One region of the Acidovorax radicis genome, then DNA from elsewhere that is predicted to be linked to it. Evidence: predicted binding sites of a transcription regulator. Region 1 holds the regulator's gene; the other holds the start of a gene.
The links. Region 1 encodes NrdR, which represses ribonucleotide reductase genes. Its sites were predicted from a motif close to CACNANATNTNGTG; they were not measured.
Positions count from the first base shown of each region.

Region 2: the regulator NrdR is predicted to act here: its motif matches at 1,349-1,362, upstream of KI609_RS04405 (ribonucleoside-diphosphate reductase subunit alpha).

Region 1 covers NZ_CP075184.1:1,907,343-1,911,161, reverse strand. Annotated here, with positions in the region: gene KI609_RS08745 (lytic transglycosylase domain-containing protein) at 251-1,090, shown strand; ZMP/ZTP riboswitch at 1,163-1,317, shown strand; gene glyA (serine hydroxymethyltransferase) at 1,355-2,599, shown strand; gene nrdR (transcriptional regulator NrdR) at 2,618-3,067, shown strand; gene aroC (chorismate synthase) at 3,269-3,819, opposite strand, start outside.
Region 2 covers NZ_CP075184.1:984,121-987,939, reverse strand. Annotated here, with positions in the region: gene KI609_RS04415 (sigma-54-dependent transcriptional regulator) at 1-481, shown strand, start outside; gene ampD (1,6-anhydro-N-acetylmuramyl-L-alanine amidase AmpD) at 465-1,082, shown strand; gene KI609_RS04405 (ribonucleoside-diphosphate reductase subunit alpha) at 1,459-3,819, shown strand, end outside.

The sequences.
Region 1 (3,819 bases):
ATTGATCTAACAATCTGTTTTTTTAGTATTGACTAAGCATTTAGTGAACTTCTAGAATCCGCCAGCCCCAAAACACGGCTAGTAAAAACCCGAACCCGCTGCCGAACCCGGCTAAGTCAAACCAGGGAACCAAGCACTCCACAGACGTGTATCCCGGTTTTGATGGCGTACCAATCCAGGCGTATTGCCGGGAGGGCGCAGTCCCAGACGACTGCGCCACAGCCCTGCCCCGCCCCAGAAAGGAAGAGCTATGACAGCGTCAAGAGAAATAATCTCCGGCGTACGAACCTTTGTGTCTGACGTGACCGAGGGTTTCCTTGAAATCACCCACAACAGCTTTGCCCTCATCGGTTTGGCCGTTGCTTTTGTTGTGATTGCGCTGACTGCGCGTCCAGACCTGCGCCAAGTGGGTGAAGAGCAACTCATGGGTTGGCTGCAGGCCCGTCAGACGCAAATGGTGGGCATGCCTATCGAACCCGAAGCAAGCGAGCGCGCGACGGCAGCCAACCCCAAAGACCTGCCCAAAGAGCAGGCGGCGGTCGCCTTCTGGCTGAGCAAGAAATACCGCGTGGCACCAGAACCTCTCAGTGCATTGGTCGCAGAGGCCTATGAAATCGGCACGCGGGCCAAAATCGACCCCACGCTTATCCTGGCCATCATGGCTGTCGAATCAAGCTTCAATCCGTTCGCTCAAAGCGCGGTCGGGGCCCAAGGACTCATGCAGGTCATGACCCGCGTGCACACCGACAAGTACGAAAACTTTGGAGGGCATTTCGCCGCCTTCGATCCGGTGAGCAATCTGCGTGTGGGCGTCAAGGTTTTGCAGGAGTGCATCGCACGCGCTGGCTCTCTTGAAGGTGGTTTGCGGTACTACGTCGGTGCCGCCAACCTTGCCGACGATGGCGGGTATGCCGCGAAGGTCATGGCTGAACACTTCCGGCTGCGTCAGGTAGCAGGCGGGCGGGCAATGCCAACAACCCCTCCCCCCACCCTCTCGACCCAAGCGCCAGCTCAGATTATTCCGGTGACGGCACCGCCCGCAAACCCACCTGTGGCAGCAGACAAGGTGGCCCTGCTTTCGGGCCTTTGAATATTCTTGGTGTAGGCACCGTAGCCCCGCACTGGCGGCCCCATCGGCCTCAGCAACATCGTCGGCTACACTAACGGGGTACGCAACTGGCGATAGGCGCGACCCCTGGCCCCAGGAAGTCGCCGCTGACGTGGAAACCAGCAAGAACCTGCTTCTTGTGAACCACTGGGGAGCGTGCCGCAAAGGCTCAAGGCTTGCGCGTTCAGCCGTTCGCCTGGGCAGCCCTTGTTTCAAGGGACACAAGTTCATAGGACTGCCAATATCATGTACGACCGCAATATTCTTGTCGAACAAACCGACCCCGAACTCTTTGCCGCCATCCAGGCTGAAAACGCCCGGCAAGAGCACCACATTGAGCTGATCGCCAGCGAGAACTACGCCTCCCCCGCCGTCATGTGGGCGCAGGGCACACAGTTGACCAACAAGTACGCCGAAGGCTATCCAGGCAAGCGCTACTACGGCGGCTGCGAACATGTGGACGTGGCCGAGCAACTGGCCATCAACCGGGTCAAACAAATCTTCGGTGCAGAAGCCGCCAACGTGCAACCCCATTGCGGCGCATCGGCTAACGAGGCCGTGTTCCTGGCCTTCCTCAAGCCCGGCGACACCATCATGGGCATGAGCCTGGCCGAAGGTGGCCACCTGACGCACGGCATGCCGCTGAACATGTCGGGCAAGTGGTTCAACGTGGTCTCCTACGGCCTGGATGCCAACGAAGCCATCGACTACGAAGCGATGGAAAAGAAGGCCCACGAAACCAAGCCCAAGCTCATCATCGCTGGAGCCTCGGCGTACAGCCTGCACATCGACTTTGCACGTTTTGCCAAGGTGGCCAAGGACGTGGGCGCGATCTTCATGGTGGACATGGCCCACTACGCGGGCCTGATCGCTGCGGGCGTGTACCCCAACCCCGTGCCCCACGCCGACGTAGTCACCTCCACCACGCACAAGAGCCTGCGCGGCCCGCGCGGCGGCATCATCCTGATGAAGGCCCAGCACGAGAAGGCCATCAACAGCGCCATCTTCCCCGGCCTGCAAGGCGGCCCGCTGATGCACGTGATCGCAGCCAAGGCTGTGGCTTTCAAGGAAGCACTGCAACCCGAGTTCAAGGCCTACCAGGAACAGGTGGCCAAGAACGCCAAGGTGGTGGCAGAGACGCTGACTGCACGCGGCCTGCGCATCGTGAGCGGCGGCACCCAAAGCCACGTGATGCTGGTGGACCTGCGCGCCAAGGGCATCACCGGCAAGGAAGCCGAGGCCGTGCTGGGCGCCGCCCACATGACCATCAACAAGAACGCGATCCCCAACGACCCTGAAAAGCCGATGGTGACCAGCGGCGTGCGCATTGGCACCCCCGCCATGACCACGCGCGGCTTCAAGGAAGAAGAAGCCCGCATGACGGCCCACCTGATCGCCGACGTGCTGGACAACCCCCGCGACGAAGCCAACATCGCAGCAGTGCGAGCCAAGGTCAACGCGCTGACCGCACGTTTCCCTGTCTACGGTTAAGCCCGGCGCATTGCTCCCATGAAGTGCCCCTTCTGCAGCCACCTCGAAACGCAAGTCGTTGAAACCCGGGTGTCTGAGGATGGGGTGTTCATCCGCCGCCGCCGCCAGTGCGGCGCGTGTGATAAACGCTTTACCACCTACGAACGCCCGGAAGTGAACTTCCCGGCCATCGTGAAGAAGGATGGCCGCCGCATCGACTATGAGCGCGGCAAGCTGCTGGCCTCTTTCAATCTGGCGCTGCGCAAGCGCCCGGTCAGCACCGACCAGATCGACAGCGCCATAGAACGCATCGAAGAAAAGCTGCTCAACCTAGGACAGCGTGAAGTGATCTCCAGCCGCATTGGCGAGCTGGTGATGCGCGAACTCAAGAAACTCGACAAAGTCGCGTACATCCGCTTTGCCAGCGTCTACCGCAGCTTTGAGGACATTGACGATTTTCGCGCCATGGTCGACGAAGTGCGCAAATAAACAGACATGCGGTGCAGGTGCCATGTAGGCAACGATTACGAGGTTTTTTGCCTTTTTGCGCCCGTAGCTATTACCTGAGCAGCTACATATTCAATAGCACATCATGATTGGGAGCGGGCCTTGCATACACAAGCCTCGTTCAACACCGAAACCGCCGGCCGCTCGCCAGACTCGTGCCACCCGTCTGCAGGGTTGCGAAAACTACAGAAAAGAAGCCTGAATAGGCGGCACCGTGGCTACCACATCACCGCACTGCGCACGGTGACGCAAGGCATGGTCCATGACAACGAGTGCCAGCAATGCCTCGGCAATAGGTGCAGCGCGGATGCCGACACAAGGGTCATGGCGCCCCTTGGTGATGACTTCGGTACTTTGGCCGTGCACATCAATGGACTCACGCGGGCTGATGATGGAACTGGTGGGTTTGATGGCAATACTTACTTCAAGGTCCTGCCCAGTGCTGATACCTCCCAGAACGCCACCAGCGTTGTTGGTACGAAAGCCTTGGGGCGTCATCGAATCGCCGTGCATCGTGCCGCGGTGGCCTACGCTGGCAAAACCCGCACCAATCTCCACCCCTTTGACGGCATTGAGCCCCATCATGGCGTGGGCAATGTCCGCATCAAGCTTGTCATACAGTGGCTCGCCCAGCCCCACAGGCACCCCTGTGGCCTGCACACGAATGCGTGCGCCGCACGAGTCGCCTGCCTTGCGAAGCGCATCCATATAGTCCTCGTACTGCGCCACATCGG
Region 2 (3,819 bases), 920 kb from region 1:
CATCTCGCAGGAGTCCGGAATGCCCGTACCCGCACTGACCGAGGACGCATTGAATGCCATTGCAGCCCACCCACTGACAGGCAATGTGCGGGAGCTGGAAAACCTGCTGCACCGCGCGGTAGCCCTCAGCGACGGCGATGAATTGACGGTGGATTGGCCATCACGTCCGGTCAACCCACCGGCGGGAACACGCATGGTGGCCTCGCCAGGCACATTGCTCGCATCCCCGGACACAGTGCAGAACAGCCCGTCGAAGCCCTCCGCCCCCAACGGCTGTACCGATCCCCTTCCCACTGACCTGCAGGCATGGCTGGACCAACAAGAGCGTGAAATCCTGATCCGTGCCCTGCGCGAGGCTGGCTTCAACCGCACAGCGACCGCCGCCAGGCTGGGTATCAGCCTGCGCCAGATACGCTACCGTATCGCCCGCCTCAACATCGCGGCGCCGAACGATCAAGACCCGAATGACGATATCGGATGACATCCAGGACGCAGGCGTGAGCCCCTGGGACGGTGGCTGGCACCGCTTGGCACGGAGAGTGCCCTCACCCAACTTCGGCCAGCGCCCCGTTTCAAGCGGCGCAGTGGATCTGATCGTGGTGCATTCGATCAGCCTGCCCCCTGGCGAATATGGCAACGGGGCTGTGCAGCAGCTCTTTACCAATACCCTGAATTGGGACGCACACCCCTACTTTCAGCGTATTCGCGGACTTCAGGTGTCCAGCCATTTTTTTGTCGAGCGCACAGGGGATCTGTGGCAATTTGTGGATTGCGACCAGCGCGCCTGGCACGCGGGCCCATCCAGCTACCGGGGCCGCAGTAATTGCAACGATGACTCCATCGGCATTGAGCTGGAAGGGCTGGAAGGGCTCACCTTTGAGCCGGCGCAATACCGCACGCTGGCCACGCTCTGCCAGGACATTGCCGCACGCTACCCCGTTCGGCATATCGCAGGCCATGAACACATTGCACCGGGCCGCAAGGGCGATCCAGGCCCGGGCTTTGACTGGGCCGAACTGCAAAACGCGCTGCAGTGGCAAGCGGGGCTCTTTCCGCAAAAGTCAACCCCGCCTTTCGCGTAATCAAGGGTTTTCCCGAATCTTCTGCGCTCTTTGCGCCAAACCACGACACTCGCATCCCCGTATGGACAGCGCGTGTCCACGCGGCTGCTGAAGCAAAAGTCTCCGCGAGACTGCGCCAAGTCAAGGTTTGGCCCCTGGAATGCCCCATGCACAAGGCCTTGGAGCCGACCCGAAACAAGCGTGAAACCGGCTGGTAACAGACAGCTTCAGCAGCCGTGTGAATATAGCGCTGTACACTACCGGTAGTGTCTTGCTACCATCACACCCACTAGCTATAGCGTGTGGAAAGCAACCCACCTTTCCCACCTTCCTCGCACGCAACGCCCCTCGGCGCACTGAATTCGCCTTTCCCGACAGCTCCCAAAGGACCTCTCAAATGCAAGCTGCTCTGACCCCTGCATCGACCACCAACACGCTTGGTCACCCCTCTACGACCGCTGACGCCTCGCCTGCCGAACAACCGGGTAGCGCAACGCTGACCCACTATCAAATCATCCGCCGCAACGGCTCGGTTGTCCCGTTCGAGCCGCAGAAAATAGCCGTCGCCATGATGAAGGCCTTCCTCGCCGTGCATGGCACCCAGGGTGCCGCCTCCGCCAGCGTGCGCGAGGTCGTTGACACGCTGACCCAGAACGTCGTGCGCGCACTCGTACGGTCACGCCCGGGCGGCGGAACCTTCCACATCGAAGACGTGCAAGACCAGGCCGAACTCGGCCTGATGCGTGGCGGCCACCACGAAGTGGCCCGCGCCTACGTTCTCTACCGCGAACGCCGCACCCAAGAGCGCGCCCACCAGCAAGAGCAGAAAACGCACTCGGTGCCCGCACTGCACGTGATTGACCTCGGCCAGCGCGTTCCACTCGACGAAGCACGCCTGCTGGGCCTTATCCAGTCTGCCTGCGCCAACTTGGGCGCCGACATCCAGGCGGCCCCCATAGTGGCAGAGACCATGCGCAACCTATATGACGGCGTACCCATGGACGAGGTGTACAAGGCGTCCATCCTGGCGGCCCGCACGCTGATCGAGAAAGACCCCGACTACACCTACGCCACCGCGCGCCTGCTGCTGCACACCATCGTGCGCGAAGTCCTGGGCCGCGACGTTATCCAGAGCGATATGGGCCAAGCCTATATCGACTACTTCCCACAGTTCATCCAGAAGGGCGTGGAGAATGACCTGCTGGATGAACGCCTGCAGCAGCAGTTCGACCTTCGGCGCCTGGGTGCCGCCCTTAAGGCCGACCGCGATCTACAGTTTGACTACCTGGGCCTGCAAACCCTGTACGACCGGTACTTCCTCCACGTCAAAAAGACCCGCATCGAACTCCCCCAGGCATTTTTCATGCGCGTAGCCATGGGCTTGGCACTGAATGAGGCCGACCGCGAAGCCCGTGCGATTGAGTTCTACGAAGTGCTGTCGTCCTTCGACTTCATGTCGAGCACGCCCACCCTGTTTAACGCCGGCACGCTGCGCTCGCAACTCTCCAGCTGCTACCTCACCACGGTGCCCGACGACCTGGATGGCATTTACGAGTCGATCAAGGAAAACGCGCTGCTTTCGAAGTTCGCGGGCGGCCTGGGCAACGACTGGACCCGCGTGCGTGCGCTGGGCAGCCACATCAAAGGCACCAACGGCGAATCGCAAGGTGTGGTGCCATTCCTCAAGGTGGTCAACGATACGGCCGTGGCGGTGAACCAGGGCGGCAAGCGCAAGGGCGCTGTCTGCACCTACCTGGAAACCTGGCACCTCGACATTGAAGAGTTCCTGGAACTGCGCAAGAACACCGGCGACGACCGCCGCCGCACGCACGACATGAACACGGCCAACTGGATTCCCGACCTGTTCATGCGCCGCGTGATGGAAAAGGGCACCTGGACCCTGTTCTCGCCCAACAACGTCCCCGACCTGCACGATCTGTTCGGAGCCGACTTCGAGAAGGCCTATGTAGCCTACGAAGAAAAGGCCGCCCGTGGCGAGATCAAGCCCGCCAAAACGGTGCAAGCCACTGACATGTGGCGAAAGATGCTGACCATGTTGTTCGAGACTGGGCACCCATGGATCACGTTCAAGGATGCATGTAATGTGCGTTCGCCCCAGCAACATGCAGGCGTGGTGCACTCGTCCAACCTTTGTACCGAGATCACGCTGAACACCAGCGACACCGAGACCGCCGTCTGCAATCTCGGCTCGGTCAATCTGCTTCAGCACATCAAAAACGGGCAGATCGACCACGACAAGCTCAAGAAGACCATCACCGTGGCCATGCGCATGCTGGACAACGTGATCGACATCAATTACTACGCCGTCAAAAAAGCGCGTGACTCCAACCTGCGACATCGCCCCGTCGGTCTGGGCCTGATGGGCTTTCAGGACAGCCTGTATGAGCTGCGCATTCCCTACGCCTCTCAAGCGGCTGTGGAATTTGCAGACCAGTCGATGGAGGCCATCTGCTACTACGCCTACTGGGCATCCACCGAGCTGGCCAAAGAACGGGGTCAGTATTCAAGCTACAAGGGCTCGCTGTGGGACCGTGGAATCCTGCCATTCGATACGCTGGACATGCTCGCCAGTGCACGGGGTGGTTATGTAGAAGTCGACCGCTCTTCCTCCCTCGACTGGGATGCTCTGCGCAAGAAGATTGCCCAGGACGGCATGCGCAACTCCAACTGTGTTGCCATCGCCCCAACGGCGACGATCTCCAACATCATCGGCGTGGATGCATCGATCGAACCATCG